One region of the Pseudoalteromonas sp. A25 genome, then DNA from elsewhere that is predicted to be linked to it. Evidence: predicted binding sites of a transcription regulator. Region 1 holds the regulator's gene; each other region holds the start of a gene.

Region 1 (4,223 bases):
TTGCGGTGATCATATTCTCTTCCTAAAAACCATTCTGTTTTGCCAATGCTGATTGTTTGCCTGTAATGGGTTCTTAAACAAGTTCAGAATGACGCTAAGCGAGTACCGAGTGACGAAATGGGTGTGCAATAACAGCACAGTACTCAAGCATGCCCCCGTTAGTTATCGGCTAAAGTGAGGACCTCACATACAAGCAGCGTTACTCAGTGTGATAATCAATACCACTTTTAGGGGTATTTTGCACGGTTGTTTGAAGACAATGCGCCTTTGACTATTTTGCAAACACAATAGGTCCAAAGCAAATCAAAACGCCAGCATTTATAAATGAAAAACTCGCGCTCTGTACATAACAGCGTCGCGAGTTTAAACCTTTAAAACTGAATAATGAAAACTTAACTCATTAGCCAAACGCGCGGGCTTTTTTATACGCTTCTCTACTTTGCATATCACCAAGATAGCGGGTGATATTATCGTGCCCTTCAAGTAAATTTAAGCTATCGGCGATTTCTAACGAAATTGTCATCATAATATCAGCGGCAGAAAACTGCTCGCCAGCGAAGTAGTTTTGCTTTGCAAGCACATTATCTATATATGAGAAATCTAGGTTTAACTCTTTGCTGATATAACCATCCATCGGTTTGGTGCCATCTCGCTGTTCCATGTTCATAAGTAAACGGGCAATAATTGGCAAGCCTAAAGACCCTTCAGCAAAGTGCAGCCACTCTAAGTATTGAAAGTATGCTTTGGAACCCTTCTCTGGGCGCAAATACTCACTTGGTGCTTGATCAAGAATATACTCAATGATTGCGCCCGACTCGCAAAGCACCAAACCATTATGTTCAATAATAGGTGCTTTGCTTAGTGGGTGAACTTTTGCCAAGCTTGCTGGGGCCAAACGCGTTGCGCTATCACGTTCGTGCCGCTCAACTTCGTAGGGCAGGCCAAGCTCTTCTAATAGCCATAAAATTCGCGTTGAGCGAGATTGATTTAGGTGGTGTACTTTTATCATTTTCAGCTCTTATGACAATAGCTTTACTAAAGCTTCGCCCACAGCATGAGCGCTTGTTGGATTTTGGCCTGTAATGACACGGTCATCTTCAATTACAAATTCACCCCAAGGTTGTACTTTGCTGTATTTTGCTGCGTTACGAGTGAGCGATTCTTCTAATAAGAATGGAATATCATTAATAGTGCCAAAGTCTATTTCTTCTTCTCGGGTAAATGCGGTAACGTGTTTGTTAGCAAGTAAAGGCTCACCATTGCTTAATGTAATTGGTAATAATGCCGCTGGGCCATGGCATACTGCTGCAATGATACCGCCCGCTTCATAATGTTTTGCTGCCATGCCCCCAATGTCTTTATTGATTGCTAAGTCAGATAATAAGCCAAAGCCACCCGGGTAGAAAATCGCATCATAATCTTCAATATTCACCTGTGAAGCGACTAAGGTATTGTCGATCTGTGCTTTGAACGAAGAGTCACTTAATACTTGGCTATTCACGTCATCGCCTTCGATGTCTGTGCCGTAAAGAGGCGCCTTGCCACCTTGTATAGAGGCAATATCAAACGCAATGCTGTTGCTGTTCAATACATGAACCACGTGCGTTAGTTCTGGAGCATAGGTACCATTTGCCTGTTCTGTAGTGCCTAGTGTTGCATGGTTAGTAACTGGAATAAGTACTTTTTTCATAATGATTACCTTTGTATAAACGCCATCGACAATGAGATGAATCTCACACTATATTGATCTTTTAAAAATAACAATGAGTAGGCATGGCGAAACACTTTTGCTGTATAGCAAAAATAACATCGAGCAGACGTTATTAAGGTTCAAATACAGCTGATAAACGTGGTCAGTCGATAAAAAAACAGAGACCGTACCTTTTTGTATAAAAGGAATTTAAAAGCATATTGTTAGTTTAGAAATAATACTTTGATATTTCCCCTTCACCCATTGCGATTTTCTATTAACTGTATATACTCACAGTAAATGTACTGTATGGAAAACCAGTTGTATGCGTCCACTTACAAAAAGACAAGAACAAGTATTTGAACTAATCAAGGTGTTTATTAAAGATACGGGAATGCCTCCGACTCGAGCTGAGATTGCAGAAGCACTAGGGTTTAAAAGCGCGAATGCAGCCGAAGAGCACTTGAAGGCGCTAGCCAAAAAAGGTGTGATTGAAATGGTGCCTGGTGCGAGCCGTGGGATTAGATTAGTTGAAGAAATAGAGAAAGAAGATCCAGGACTACCTCTGATTGGGCGCGTAGCTGCTGGGGAGCCGATTTTAGCGCAGCAGCATGTAGAAACGCATTGCCAAATTGATGCTCACTTATTTAAACCAGCAGCCGATTACTTACTCAGAGTAAATGGTATGAGTATGAAGGATATAGGTATTTTAGACGGAGATTTGCTAGCAGTTCACAGTACTAAAGTTGCAGAAAATGGTCAGGTTGTTGTTGCTAGAGTTGAAGATGAAGTAACTGTTAAAAGATTGGAGAAGGCGGGGAAAAAAGTGCTTTTACATGCTGAAAATGAAGAGTTTTCGCCAATCACTGTTGATTTGGAGTATCAGTCTTTTGAGATTGAGGGCCTTGCTGTCGGCATTATTCGAAATAATAGCTGGGTTTGATATTGCAGAAGTTTTTTGATCGTGCTCCGAGTATTTGATACAGAGATATATTGACGAGCCTCATCCAATATCTATTTATGATGGCTTTTTATGGCCCTGCATAGCTCTACTGAAAGCGTGATGGAAAGCAGCTGATATTTACGATGATATGTGTTCGTCAATCTTTGTCCTTGCATATTCGAAAAGGTTTTCCCGCTTCTTTTGCTTCATACATCGAGGCATCGGCGTTTTGTATTAATTTGCTTTCGGTTTCGCCATCATCAGGAAAGAGTACCGCGCCTATACTCACTTCTAGGTGTATTTCATGGATTTGATTGTTGCTTCCTTCGATGCAGTAATTATCGGCAAGTAAGCTATACTTGTGCTGTGCCAGTTTCATGAGTTGGTTTTTGTCCGCTATATGTGGCGCGATTATAACGAACTCGTCTCCACCATACCTGGCTACAAAATCAGATGTTCGACGAAACATTTTTAGTTTCGCAGCAATGCCTCTTAAGAGCTGATCTCCAGCTTGATGCCCTAACTCATCATTAACGGCTTTAAAGTTATCTAAATCGATAAACAGCAAACCAAAACTTGTATCGTACCTGATAGCATCTTGAACATACTTATGTAGTTCGTTATCGAATGAGCCTCGGTTATTGAGCATAGTGAGTTTATCCATTACAACCATATTCTCTAGATTACGCTGCAATTCGAATCTCTCTTTTGAAAAAATGATTGTTCTAGCTAACAGAGAACTCGTTAGTTCATGTTTTGGAATGTAATCTTGAGCACCTAACTGGATGGTTTGCTCTCCAATTCTCTCATTTGAGTCGCCAGTGAGCACAACGATGGGAATGTTTGGCACGAAGTGTTTGACGGTAATAAGAGTGTTGAGCCCTGAGCTGTCTGGTAAATTGAGGTCAATGAGCAGAATGTCAGGTGAACATTGCCGTGTAGCTAATTTTAATGTAGCAAGGTTTTTTAAAGACTTAAGCTTAAACTGATGACGCCCATTATGGTTCACGAGGAACTGCTGTATTAAGTAAATATCATCTTCATTATCTTCTAAAAGATAAATTAGCCATTTATTCATTGTTGCTCCTAGCAAAGTGATTGTAAGTGAACCAGTATTTAGTAAGCACTTCGAGCAGCTCAATTAGGTCAACTACCTTACTAGGTTTTGTTATATATGACTTGGCGCCTAACGAGAAAGCGTGTTCAATATCAGAAGGCTGACTCGATGTTGTGTAACTAATTATACATAACTTATTGACCAAGCCCCTTTGCTTAATGTGCTTTAAGGCTTCTAGCCCCCCCATTTTTGGCATGTTTAAGTCTACAAGATAGAGCTTATCTCCCTTGAGACCGTGAGTATCTATATATTCCAAAAGCTGTTCACCATTTTGTAATACGATCAGATTTGGCTTTGGAGTAATGTATTCACATGCAGTTGTAAATAGGTAAACATCATCGGTGTCGTCATCCACTAATACTATATCCATACTTACCCCCGAGTGCTTGGTAGGTTAATAATAAAAGTGGTACCGTTACTCTTGTGACTTCGACACGCAATACTCCCGTTATGCAGTTTTATTATTTCTTTGC
Region 2 (4,223 bases), on a different replicon from region 1:
CCCTTTTACTTGAGCGAAATCACGAACACGCCTCAATAACCGGTTTGCAATACGCGGCGTACCTCGAGAACGCTTGGCTATTTCATCAGCCCCTTCAGGACTTATAGTCAGATCTAAGTAAAAAGCAGAGCGAGAGATAATTTTTGACAAGTCAGCCACAGAGTAAAACTCTAAACGTTGAACAATACCAAACCTGTCTCTAAGCGGTGATGTCAATGAACCGGCTCTAGTAGTTGCACCGATCAGCGTAAACGGGGGCAAATCCAGTTTTATTGAACGCGCAGCCGGACCTTCTCCTATCATAATATCGAGTTGATAGTCTTCCATTGCTGGATATAAAATCTCTTCAACTTGCGGGCTTAAGCGGTGAATTTCATCGATAAATAGCACATCACCTTCTTCAAGGTTAGTAAGAAGTGCAGCTAAGTCCCCCGCTTTTTCAAGTACTGGTCCTGAGGTAGTTTTAATATTCACCTCAAGCTCATTGGCAACAATATTCGCCAATGTTGTTTTACCTAACCCTGGTGGACCAAAAATCAGTAAATGGTCAAGCGCTTCATCTCGTGTTCTCGCCGCTTCGATGAAGATCTCCATTTGCTTTTTAACATGCGGCTGGCCTGTGTAGTCACTCAGTAGTTTAGGACGTATCGCTCTATCGACCACATCCTCATTACCTTGTACTTCTGGCTCTATTAATCTATCGGCTTCTATCATAAAGGTTACATCATTGATTTAAGCGCTTCTTTAATCAACGCTTCAGTGCTCATATTTGGTTGCGACACATTCTTAACTGCTTTTTGCGCTTGAGCTGGTTTATAGCCTAAAGCCAATAAGGCAGCGATTGCATCGTCTGCAGGGGTGTCGGCAACTGTTGGATTTTGCATTGGCTCTAGTATAGTCGAATCGCTATATGGCGTTAGCAAATCATGGCCAAAGTCTTTGAGTCTATCTTTCATCTCAAGTACTAAGCGTTCAGCTGTTTTTTTACCTACACCAGGGATTTTCACTAATGTTGTTGCATCTTCGTTATTAACGCATTGAATAAACTGCTCAGCCGACATACCAGATAAAATAGCCAAGCCAAGTTTAGGGCCAACACCATTTGCTTTTATTAGCTCTCTGAATAACGCTCTTTCTTTTTTATGATTAAACCCAAATAGCAACTGCGCATCTTCACGTACCACAAAATGCGTATAAACCGCAGCTTGCTCTCCTATATTGGGTAACTCATAAAAGCAGGTCATAGGCATTTGCACTTCATAACCAATGCCTGCTACATCAAGCAATATCTCTGGCGGTTGTTTTTCTAATAACGTGCCATTCAATCTTCCGATCATATTAAATCCTACCTTAGTCTTCTTCGCACTGTCTTGGTCGCACTACCCGCTAAACGAATTAAGTTCTGCTGTGAGTGAGCATGGCATATCGCTATTGCAAGCGCATCCGCGGCATCGGCCTGAGGCGTACCTGGTAACTTCAAAAGACGCTTAACCATTTCTTGAACTTGCTCTTTTTTAGCACCCCCAGTCCCCACCACCGCTTGTTTAACTTGCCGTGCAGAATACTCACTCACCTCAACATCTTGCATTGTAGCCGCAACAATAGCGGCACCACGTGCTTGGCCAAGCTTTAAAGCCGAATCGGGATTGTGTGCCATAAACACTTGTTCAATCGCAAAACTAGTTGGAGAGAATTGCTCAATAAGTTGACTTACCCCTTGGTAAATCATTTTTAAACGGGTGGGAAAGTCGTGCTCACCGAGTTTAATGCAACCACTGCCAAGATACTGAAACTTCGCACCTTGGTGTGTGATCACACCATAGCCTGTAAATCGAGAGCCAGGGTCTATGCCTAAAATAACTGCCAATGCATCTACTCTTTTTTTTCTTTAACAGCATAATGCCAAAATACTGTATGAATTACCAGTTATATATCGGGAGAAACGCACTGTGTCAATCATGTAATTAAACTCACATCGCTATATTAATAAGCGTCTGAAAGTCGCTTTTCTACTTCTTCGTGTTCCTCTAGTGTCATCAACAACTCTGCTTTTTTCTCGCTAGCAATATCTAACCAATGCTTACCTTGTAATGCCCCTTCTAAAGCATAAAGCAGATTTAAGCTTACCCGACCTTGGTTATGCTTTACTCTTAAAAAAGCGCGTACTGAACCTATTTCTCTGAGTACCTCAACGGAGTCAACGCCGGACTCTATGAGCATTTGCTCTGATTTAGGGCCAAGCCCTGGTAAATCAGCTAATTTTATCATTTGAGTTCTCCGACAATGTAGCGCTTTTTTTAGCTACAATGCTCAATTTCATCTTCGATTGTGTACAGCAAGCAACCCGCATTTACCCCTCGGCTAGGTACAACGCTGTCGCAGTTTTCATTCCAAACACGATTATTGCCCATCGATGACCAAGCTCATGCTTTAGAAGGGGCATTACAAGGTAAACACTGGCAGTAGCTAATGCTTAGCACTATATAATAGGTGTGCTTCCCACTGTGGTTTTAGCGTTGCGTTAAAGCTATTTCACTATAATAGCCGAAAACAAAAAAGGCGACCGAAGTCGCCTATTGCAAAATAATTTGCTTAATTATTCGCTATCTAGCTGAGCTTGTTCAACACTAATCGCCAGCTCTTTGAGCGCATCAGGGTTGGCAACACTTGGCGCGTTGGTCATTAGACATGATGCCTGTGTTGTTTTGGGGAATGCGATAACATCACGGATGTTATCAGTGCCACAAAGCAACATCACTAAGCGGTCAAGACCAAATGCAAGGCCTGCATGAGGTGGTGTACCGTACTTCAGCGCATCTAACAAGAAGCCAAACTTGTCTTGTTGCTCTTGCTCATTAATGCCTAAAACTCTAAATGCGGCTTGTTGCATTTCGTTGTTGTGAATACGAACTGAACCTCCACCAACTTCATAGCCGTTTAGAACCATATCGTACGCATCAGAAATCGCCTCAGCAGGGTTGGCTTCTAGCTCTGCCGCAGAAATGTCTTTTGGTGCAGTGAACGGATGGTGTACTGCATGCAGCGTGCCTTCGTCATCTTCTTCAAACATTGGGAAGTCAACAACCCAAAGCGGCGCCCATTTGTTTAAGTCAGTAAGTTCAAGATCAAGACCTACTTTCAAACGTAATGCACCCATTGCTTCGTTAACTACATTGCGCTTATCAGCACCAAACAGAATGATATCGCCCGTTTGTGCGTTAGTGCGCTCAAGTAGTGCCGTGATCACTTCTTCATTTAAGAATTTAGCGATTGGTGACTGCACACCTTCAACGCCCGCGTCACGGTCATTGACCTTCATCCATGCAAGACCTTTAGCACCATAAATACCAACAAACTTAGTGTATTCGTCAATTTGCTTACGAGAAAGCTGAGCACCACCTGGTACTGTTAACACCGCTACGCGGCCTTTTTCGTCGCTTGCAGGGCCTGATAAAACTTTAAACTCTACATCTTTTACAAGATCAGCAACGTCAACCAATTCCATCGGGTTACGCAAGTCTGGCTTATCTGAACCGAAACGGCGCATCGCTTCGCTGTATGCCATTACTGGGAACTGGCCTAAGTCTACGTTGAGCAGCTCTTGCCACATTTCACGGATCAATTGCTCTGTCACTTCACGCACTTGATCAGACGTCATAAATGACGTTTCTAAATCGATCTGGGTAAATTCTGGCTGACGGTCAGCTCGTAAATCTTCGTCACGGAAACACTTAACAATTTGATAGTAGCGATCAAAACCCGACATCATCAGCAACTGTTTAAATAGCTGCGGTGACTGTGGAAGCGCGTAGAAGCTACCTTTGTGAACGCGACTTGGTACCAAGTAGTCACGCGCCCCTTCTGGCGTTGCTTTAGTCAGTACCGGTGTTTCGATATCTAAGAAGTCGTTACTATCTAAGAATCGGCGTACAAAGCTGCTCGCTTTGGCGCGAAGCTTGATACGGTCACTCATTTCTAAACGACGTAGGTCTAAGTAGCGATACTTAAGACGACGCTCTTCTGAGTTTTGCTGGTTAAAATCGAGTGGTAAAGGCTCTGCGCGGTTAATAATGGTTAAACCGGTGCCTAATATTTCAACTTCGCCCGTTGCCATATCTTTGTTAACTTGACTATCAGGACGAGCACGTACAATACCTTTAACCTGTACACAGAACTCTTGGCGCAGTGTATTAGCTACATCCATTAACCCTTCTACTTCTGGG
Region 3 (4,223 bases), on a different replicon from region 1:
GCTCATCAAGTCTGCTATTCATCACAAACTAAAAAGTATTGAGCGTACTTCTGGAAAAGATAACATTGAAGATGATGTTTAACATTGCAAAGTAGAATAAAAAGGCACAACAACAAGTCGTGCCTTTTTTGCTTTTATCGAAAGCACACGGTTGAACATTCGCTATCTTTATGTTGTGCTGTCTAATATATACAATCAGCGTGTTGTTTAATAAGCAGATGCTATTCAAGCTAGGTAAGGGTGATCTTGCATTATCTGAGGCAAATGTTTTGCTATGACAAACTTGCCCTGTTCTACCTAGAGCATTTAGATCAAGCTGTTTGTTTTCATTTTTACAAGGAAACTCATGAATCATACATCTATAAAAAGCAAGCTACTTGTGTTTGTCGGTGTTTTAGTTACCACGTTGGTCATGCTGCTTACACTATATATGTGGCTAAATTTAGGTGCCCAAAATGAAAAGCAAAATAGACAAGTGCAACGTGCAATATATGATGAGGCGCAACGAAGTTTAACTGCTCAAGGTAACTTTTATGCTCAGCGTATCGCAGGCTTTGTTAATGAAGCATACCGAGTGCCTTATACATTTGCGGGGGTTTTAAACGATAGCGCACAATCTCAGCCTCTGCCGCGTGAAGTTGTGCAAAAAGCAGTTGCTGGTGCTTTGAAGCAAAACCAATTTGTTTCTTCTATGTATGCCCAGTTTGAGGCAAATGGATATGATAACCTAGATAACCAGTACAGTACTGGAGCAAGTCATTCAGTCGCCAAAGATGGAACTTTAGAGATTTACTTTACCCGAGATTCTGCTGGTGTTACCCAACAAACAGTAGCTTCAGCTGCAGATAAGTATTTGGACTCTAGAAACGAGTTTGGGCTGAGAGAAGCTGAATGGTATTTATGCGCACGTGATAAAAATTCGCCCTGCATCATGGAGCCATACTTATATGATGGGACGTTAATGACTTCATTAACAGTACCAGTGCAAGCGAGTGGACGGTTTGTGGGTTTGGTTGGTGTAGATGTTAACCTGCCGATTTTCCAGCAGCAAGTAGAAGAGCTATCAGGCTCTCTTTATCAAGGTGCGGCTAAGGTAACACTGCTTAGTGAATTGGGTCTCGTTGTTGGTGCTAGCCACTATGATAAGTTAGCAAGACCACTCAAAGAGTCAATGCCACAGGCGCGTGCTCAAAAACTAATGGGACTGCACAATTCTGAAGATCCTATTGAAATTGGCGATGATATAGCAGTAGCCGTTCCAATTAAGATTAAGTTGGCAAATACTACTTGGTCATTGTTAATAGAAGTGCCAAAGGAAGTGGTACTTGAGCGTGCAACGTCTTTGGCTACTGAGCTTGAAGAATCAGCTGACTCGCTGAGTCAAACTATGTTAGTGGTTGGTGTTATCATTGCGGCTATCGGTATTTTAGTCGCAATGATATTAATCAATACAATTATTAAACCGTTGACACATATTCAGCAGCGAATAGAAAACCTAGCAAGTAGTGAGGGCGATTTAACTCATGAGCTAGAGGTTAGTCGTCACGGTGAGTTGATAGCGTTGGCGAATGGGTTTAACTCATTTACCTACAAGCTTCGTAATATGATTGATGATCTTAAAAAACTTGCGGAGCAATCTTATCAACAGTCATTTGAAACGACCGAGTTGGCCATAAATATTAAAAACAAAGTGGCAAACCAACATAATGAGATTGATAGCGTTGTGGCAGCCATCAATGAGCTAAGTGCAACTGCATCCGAAGTTGCCCGCTCCTCAGAACAAGCTGCGCAAAGCGTTAACGAAGCTGCTAATCAAGTACAAATGAGTGAGTCTAGTATTGTAAAAACCACAGAGACGGTACAGGCAATGGCGTCTCAAGTGTCAGATGCAAAGCACGCAATCACAAAAGTAGTAGAGCGAAGCGCAGATATCTCACAGATATTAGACGTGATCAGAGCAATCGCTGAGCAGACTAATTTACTGGCACTTAATGCTGCCATTGAAGCTGCAAGAGCCGGAGAGCAAGGTCGTGGTTTCGCAGTGGTTGCTGATGAGGTAAGAGCGTTGGCTTCTAAGACACATGACTCAACTAATGACATTAGTAAGTTGATAGATAACTTAACGCATGAAGTTCATCAATCAGAGAACATTATAGAGAGTTCAGTTGCTCAAGGTGAACAAGCTGTCTCTTATTGTAAGGAGTCTGCAGATGCGATGGGAAGCATGGTAGCGATGTTGTCGAATATCTCAAATGAAGTAACTCAAATAGCAACAGCGGCAGAGGAGCAAAGTGTTGTAACTGAAGAAATTAATACTAACACAACAGGGATTGCTGATGCTGCAGTGGAGCTTTCGCAATTAGCAGATCAAGTAGAACAGGCTGCGAGTAAGATGACCCAAATTGTTGAGCAAAAGCATACGCAATTAAATCTTCTCAAAACCAGATAAATCAGACACTGCGTGCCTATGAGAGACGCAGTGCCGTTGTGCTTATACATACTGGCATTATTGAACGGTATAATTTATGATAACTGTTTATTCATACAGTTATTGGGCTCGATTTATCCATGAAACTTTATATCGCTGAAAAACCTTCTTTGGGTAGGGCAATTGCAGATGCTTTACCCAAGCCACACAAAAAGCAAGACGGCTTTATCGAGGTAGGTGATGGCAGTATTGTTTCTTGGTGTATAGGACATTTACTGGAGCAAGCCGAACCAGAAGATTATGATCCGAAATATAAAAAATGGCAGTTTCAAGACCTACCAATTGTGCCTGATACTTGGCAATTCAAAGCAAAGACTAAAACTAAAAAGCAACTTGGTGTACTCAAAAAGTTAATTAAACGTGCAAGCACGATTGTTCACGCTGGCGACCCCGACAGAGAAGGGCAGTTGCTCGTCGATGAAGTACTCCAGCATGTTGGTTTAACAAACGCACAAAAACAGAACGTCCAGAGATTATTAATAAGTGACCTTAACGTGAACGCGGTAAAGCGTGCCATGACAGGAATACAGTCTAATCAGTCATTTGTACCTTTGAGTGTGTCAGCTCTTGCTAGAGCGAGAGCTGATTGGTTGTATGGTATGAATCTCACCCGGGCATATACGTTAGCAGGACAAAAAACAGGCTATCAAGGTGTGTTATCGGTGGGAAGAGTGCAAACGCCAGTATTAGGGCTTGTGGTTAAAAGAGACAAAGAAATAGCAGGGTTTATCTCAAAGCCTTTTTACGAAGTCTCGGCGCATCTAATCACTGACAAGAATGAGCCTCTAATGGCTAAGTGGCAACCTAGTGACGCTTGCAGCCCATATATGGATGATGAAAAGCGGGTGTTAGTTAAAGGGCTGGCTGAAAATGTAGCTTCAAGAATAACAGGGCAGCCAGCTGAAGTTGTTAAATTAACTAAAAAACCAAAAAAACAGTTTGCGCCTCTACCTTATAATTTGTCTGCGCTGCAAATAGATGCGAATAAACGTTTTGGTATGTCGGCAAAGCAGGTGCTAGACGTATGCCAAAGTCTTTACGAAAAACATAAGTTGATCACTTATCCACGCTCTGATAATCGTTATTTGCCAAGCGCGCATTATCACGAAAAAGAACAAGTACTATCGGCTGTGGAAAATAATCAGGGATGTGAAAAAAACCAACTGAATAATGCTGATTTGTCGATTAAGTCTAAATGTTGGAACGATAATAAAGTTGCTGCACATCATGCGATAATCCCGACGAGTAAAAAATTAAAATCGGCTCAACTTGGACACAACGAGCAACAGGTTTATCAACTCATTTGTACAATGTATCTTGCCCAGTTTTACCCAGCATATACTTATAATGAAACGGTGGCTGAAATTTTGATTTCTGGCGGGCTGTTTATTGCTAAAGCTAAACAAGTAACCAATGAAGGGTTTAAAACATTGTTTGGAAGGAAAAGGCTAAGTGATGAGCAAGAGTCCGTTTTTTTGCCCCCCTTAGCTGAAGGTCAGCCATTACTTTGCCAGGATGCACAAGTACAAGAAAAGCATACACAGCCACCTCAATACTACACCGATGCGTCATTGCTGGCAGCGATGACAGGTATCAGCAGATATGTAAAAGACGTACAAATAAAAAAAATTCTAAAAGAGACTGACGGATTAGGAACAGAAGCAACCCGCGCAGGGATCATTGAATTGCTTTTTAAGCGTGGCTTTTTAAAGCGTGAAGGTAAACTAATAAAAAG
Region 4 (4,223 bases), on a different replicon from region 1:
AGCGTGCGCTAAGGTTCATTTTGCCTAAATTGCATAGGATATACCAGCAGCGTAATTTAGCGTTATGTATCCAATTGTAGCCGTTTGTACACAGTAATTAGGTCTTGATTTTAATGCTTAGTGCGCTTTCATACTCAAGCCTTCTTTAAATTTGAGTGCGACAACGGGCTACAAACCGATACTTTCTGATGAATTTAAGCACTACAGCTGTACATACCACCACGCAATAATGGCTTCGCTGAAAGGCAATCATCAACATTCATTATTAAGGTAAATAACTATGCTAAAAAAATCACTTACTGCAATTGCCATTATGCTGAGCTGCTCTGTAACTGCGGGCGACGCTAGTACAAAACTTAAATCACAGCAATTTTCAGATTCCATCAGAATCGTCGGTGGTAATGAGGCGACGCCACACTCTCGTCCATACCAAGTGTCGGTTCAAAGTCTTGGTGGAGAGCATTTCTGTGGCGGCTCGCTTGTTGCCGATAATTTAGTGTTAACAGCGGCACACTGTTTGGAAGGGGTAAATGGAGAATCACCGGAAATACAGGTACGTGTAGGTGCTCATAGCCTGAAAGATGGTTCTGGGCAAGCAATTGTAGTAGATAAAACGTATACCAATCAGGAGTATCCTGGGCTGTCAAAAGATGTGGCTGTTTTAAAACTAAAAGAGAAAATAACGGACAAGAATGCCAAGGTTATTAAACTGGCAGAGCCTACCTTTTTTAATTCAACAATTAAACCCGGCACCAGTTTGGCTGTGTCAGGTTGGGGTACGCTCAGTTACGGTGGACAAGCACCTGATAAATTAATGGAAGTAAGCGTGCCTTATGTAAGTAATGCTGTGTGTAATAGCGCACAAGCTTACAATGGTTCGGTGCAAGACACTGAACTTTGCGCCGGCTTTCAAAAAGGCGGGAAAGACTCGTGCCAAGGTGATAGTGGTGGCCCACTCGTATACCAACGCGGTAGCGAATTTATTCAAGTAGGTGTAGTTAGCTGGGGTGAAGGCTGTGCACAAGAGAATAAGTATGGTGTATATGCCAATGTTGCTGCTTTAAAAAGTTGGATTGATAGCGCGATGGCAGGTAATGAGCCTGTATCAGGCGGTGGGAGCGACGGTGGTACAGGCAATGGTGATACTGAGCAGACCTACCTTGCCATTCAAGAGACCGTTAATTATAAAGTGGGTAATGATGCTCTGCAGTTTGTACTTGATGTGCCTGAAGGTGTTAATGTGGTTTATATTGCAACCCGAGGTGGTGAAGGCGATGTTGATGTCAGTGCGCAATATCAGCAGCCCGAAAATGATGGTAATACGCAAGCAAATGAGTTTTGGTTTGATGAAGATATTACTTTTTATTCTTCAACAAACACGGGTAATGACGAAATGCTGGTTATTGAGTTTCCAAAAGCAGGAGAGTGGCTCATTAGTTTGAGTGATACCTCTGACTTTGCAAAAGTTGAACTGACCGTTTTCTCGCATTAAAAACTCTTTCCCTGAGTATTGAGCCTGCCTTTGGCAGGCTTTTCTATTTGTCTCTCGTATGAGACTATGCCGCTTTGTTTGATCTTGCAGTTTATGCATAAATAATTATACTGTTTAAATGTACAGTATTTTGATTTTGATATGTATGAGCGAAATAATAGATTTACTGCAACATCGCCAATGGCTGTGGCAGGGGAGTGAACAGGCTCAATCGTTTGAACGCATTAGTACAGGTATTGCTGTACTTGATGAACAGTTACAGGGGGGCTTACCTAAACAGGGGATCATTGAAGTGCAATCGCCAAGTGGCATTGGTGAGTTAAAACTTTGGTTGTCTTATTTGCAAGCACAAAAAGACTTAATTGTGTTTATTAATCCACCGGCTCATGTGAATGCTCATCAGTTATATCACCTAGGTTTTGATAGTCAGCAATTGTTATTGATCCAGCCAAAATTAGAAAAAGAAGCGCTTTGGGCCAGTGAGCAGTGTTTAAAAAGTAATACTTGTAGCAGTGTTTTGTTATGGCATAACACATTAACAATATCACAAGCTAAGCGATTACAGCTTGCATCAGAGCAAGGCGGTTCCTCACTGTTTTTATTCAGATCTATCAATGAGTCGCTTTTTTCATTACCTGTGACGCTGTGTTTAGCCTTGTCGGCTCATAAGCAAGGTATGGCGATCACAGTCAAAAAACAAAAAGGGGGCTGGCCTAAAAATACCTTTGTACTTAATTTAGCAGAATACTGGCCACAGCTAGTGCCTGTAGCGCTAGAAAGCGGCAATGTAATGTCTTTTGCGGCATCATTTCGGATAGCCAAATGACATTGTGGTTATATATTCATTTTGAACATTTGCACTTAGATAGCCTGCTTTGTGAACCGGGGAAGCCTGCTATTGTGGTGGTGAATAGCCACACTAATCAGGTTGTTCAGGTATCTGATTGTGCACTCAAAACAGGTGTTAAGCTGGGGATGGGGTTGGCAAGTGCAGCAAGTTTATGTGAAAACCTACAGGTGGTTGCCTATGATGAATCTTTAGAAAGTGCCAAGTTAGAAGAAATCGCTAGTTGGCTGTACTTAGTAACAGCCGATATCTGCTTGTTTCCGCCGAATGGTATTGCACTCAAGGTAACAAATATGCTGTCTTTGTATAAAAGCTTAGACAATTACTGGCACCATATTCAGCAGCATTTAGCTGATTTTAAGCTGAGCTATAGTTTTGCCACGGGTTACTCGGTGCTGGTTGCAAAGTTACTTGCGCAAGGTAAAAAAAACCTTGTAACTGATAATGCCAAAGAGCTTATGGCGCAAATAATGGGCATTACTTTACAAAGTACAGAGCTTCCTCAAAAAACATGTGAAAAGCTACAACGTCTACGTATTACTATATTGTCGCAACTACTCAACATTTCCATTGCTGATCTAGCTAAACGGTTTGATATTGAGTTGGTGCAATATATAGGGCGCCTTAAAGGCGAATTACAACATCCCTTAACTTATTATGTTCCTGCCTTGGTATTTTCTCGCCAGTTGACTTTATTATATGAATTAGAAAACTTGCAATGGTTGGCAAAACCGCTGGGTAAGTTATTAAAGCAACTCGCGCTATTTTTAAGGCAGCGAAACAAACTTGCGCTGCAAATTCATTTAGAACTGCAATTAAGAGACCAAGAACCATTAGTATTGCAAGTGGCAACAGCGAAAGGAGAAGGTTGTGCGAAAGCTTGGCAATCACTCTTAGAGTTAAAACTTTCTAATATTCATTTATCCGCACCAGTACAAGCTATCACATTATCGGTTAAAGACTTTGTCGATAATCAATATGGGAATCAGTCGTTATTTGACCCTAACAGTGAAGGGATAGATGCCGCTGAACTTGTGGCAAGGCTACAGGCTAAGTTGGGTGAGCAAGCTGTACATGGGTTTGAAGTTTATGCCGATCATCGACCCGAGCGTTCATTTTCTCCCAGTAAGCCTTTAGTTAAAAGTATCGAGTTGCAGCGCATGCCAGAGCAACAAAGGCCGAGTATGTTATTGCCGCGCGCGACGCCTTTACAAGAAAAAGTTGTAATTTACTGGGGGCCAGAAAGAGTGTGTACTGGCTGGTGGGATAATCATGTTGTAGAGCGTGATTATTATATTGCTCGAAACGCACAAGGACAGTGGTTATGGGTTTATAAAGAGCCATCACAGCGCTGGTTTGTGCACGGACTATTTTGTTAGTCGTCGGTAGTGAACTGGCATAGTATTAAAAAATATTGAGTAAAAACGATAAGAGGGCTGCTGGTACAACCCAATATGTCTTTGAAATGGGCAATCACGTATCTACAGCCGAGGTAACTTATGACTTATGCACTCTTTTATCTTCGTAGGCACTAAAGCTTTTTTGGTAAAAGCGCAGTGGCCAAGTGTGGTAGGGGATAAACACTCTCGGTAAAGTGAACAAGTCAGAGCGGGTAGCATTGTAGTTAGCTCTACCACGGATTGTGGTGGTTGCTGTTTCATAGCCCGCTGCTTTAACTTGCTCTATATTAGCTTGATTAAAGCCACCATACGGGTAACAAAAGTCAGATACTTCAGTCTGGAACATGTTTTCTAATGTTTGTTTACTGCCCGTGATCTCCTCATATGCATCATGTTTACTCACTTTATTTAAGTGGACATGGTTTTTTGTATGGGCACCAATATCTTGCCCCATATTTAACCATTGCTTGATCTGCAGTTCATT

The links. Region 1 encodes LexA, which represses DNA repair genes until DNA is damaged. Its sites were predicted from a motif close to TACTGTATNNNNATACAGTA; they were not measured.
Region 2: the regulator LexA is predicted to act here: its motif matches at 1,909-1,928, upstream of ruvC (crossover junction endodeoxyribonuclease RuvC).
Region 3: the regulator LexA is predicted to act here: its motif matches at 2,531-2,550, upstream of GDK41_RS04510 (DNA topoisomerase III).
Region 4: the regulator LexA is predicted to act here: its motif matches at 1,601-1,620, upstream of imuA (translesion DNA synthesis-associated protein ImuA).

Annotation. Positions count from the first base shown of each region.
Region 1 is NZ_AP021847.1:363,907-368,129, reverse strand. It holds gene GDK41_RS18205 (GNAT family N-acetyltransferase) at 1-13, opposite strand, end outside; gene GDK41_RS18200 (glutathione S-transferase family protein) at 401-1,009, opposite strand; gene GDK41_RS18195 (type 1 glutamine amidotransferase domain-containing protein) at 1,019-1,690, opposite strand; gene lexA (transcriptional repressor LexA) at 2,016-2,633, shown strand; gene GDK41_RS18185 (two-component system response regulator) at 2,791-3,711, opposite strand; gene GDK41_RS18180 (response regulator) at 3,704-4,120, opposite strand; gene GDK41_RS18175 (PAS domain-containing sensor histidine kinase) at 4,123-4,223, opposite strand, start outside.
Region 2 is NZ_AP021846.1:2,369,997-2,374,219, forward strand. It holds gene ruvB (Holliday junction branch migration DNA helicase RuvB) at 1-714, opposite strand, end outside; gene ruvA (Holliday junction branch migration protein RuvA) at 720-1,337, opposite strand; gene ruvC (crossover junction endodeoxyribonuclease RuvC) at 1,346-1,867, opposite strand; gene GDK41_RS10080 (TfoX/Sxy family protein) at 1,984-2,268, opposite strand; gene aspS (aspartate--tRNA ligase) at 2,597-4,223, opposite strand, start outside.
Region 3 is NZ_AP021846.1:1,008,320-1,012,542, forward strand. It holds gene GDK41_RS04500 (Na+/H+ antiporter subunit G) at 1-82, shown strand, start outside; gene GDK41_RS04505 (methyl-accepting chemotaxis protein) at 347-2,449, shown strand; gene GDK41_RS04510 (DNA topoisomerase III) at 2,569-4,223, shown strand, end outside.
Region 4 is NZ_AP021846.1:2,115,430-2,119,652, reverse strand. It holds gene GDK41_RS08960 (serine protease) at 281-1,492, shown strand; gene imuA (translesion DNA synthesis-associated protein ImuA) at 1,638-2,318, shown strand; gene GDK41_RS08950 (Y-family DNA polymerase) at 2,315-3,718, shown strand; gene GDK41_RS08945 (polysaccharide deacetylase family protein) at 3,837-4,223, opposite strand, start outside.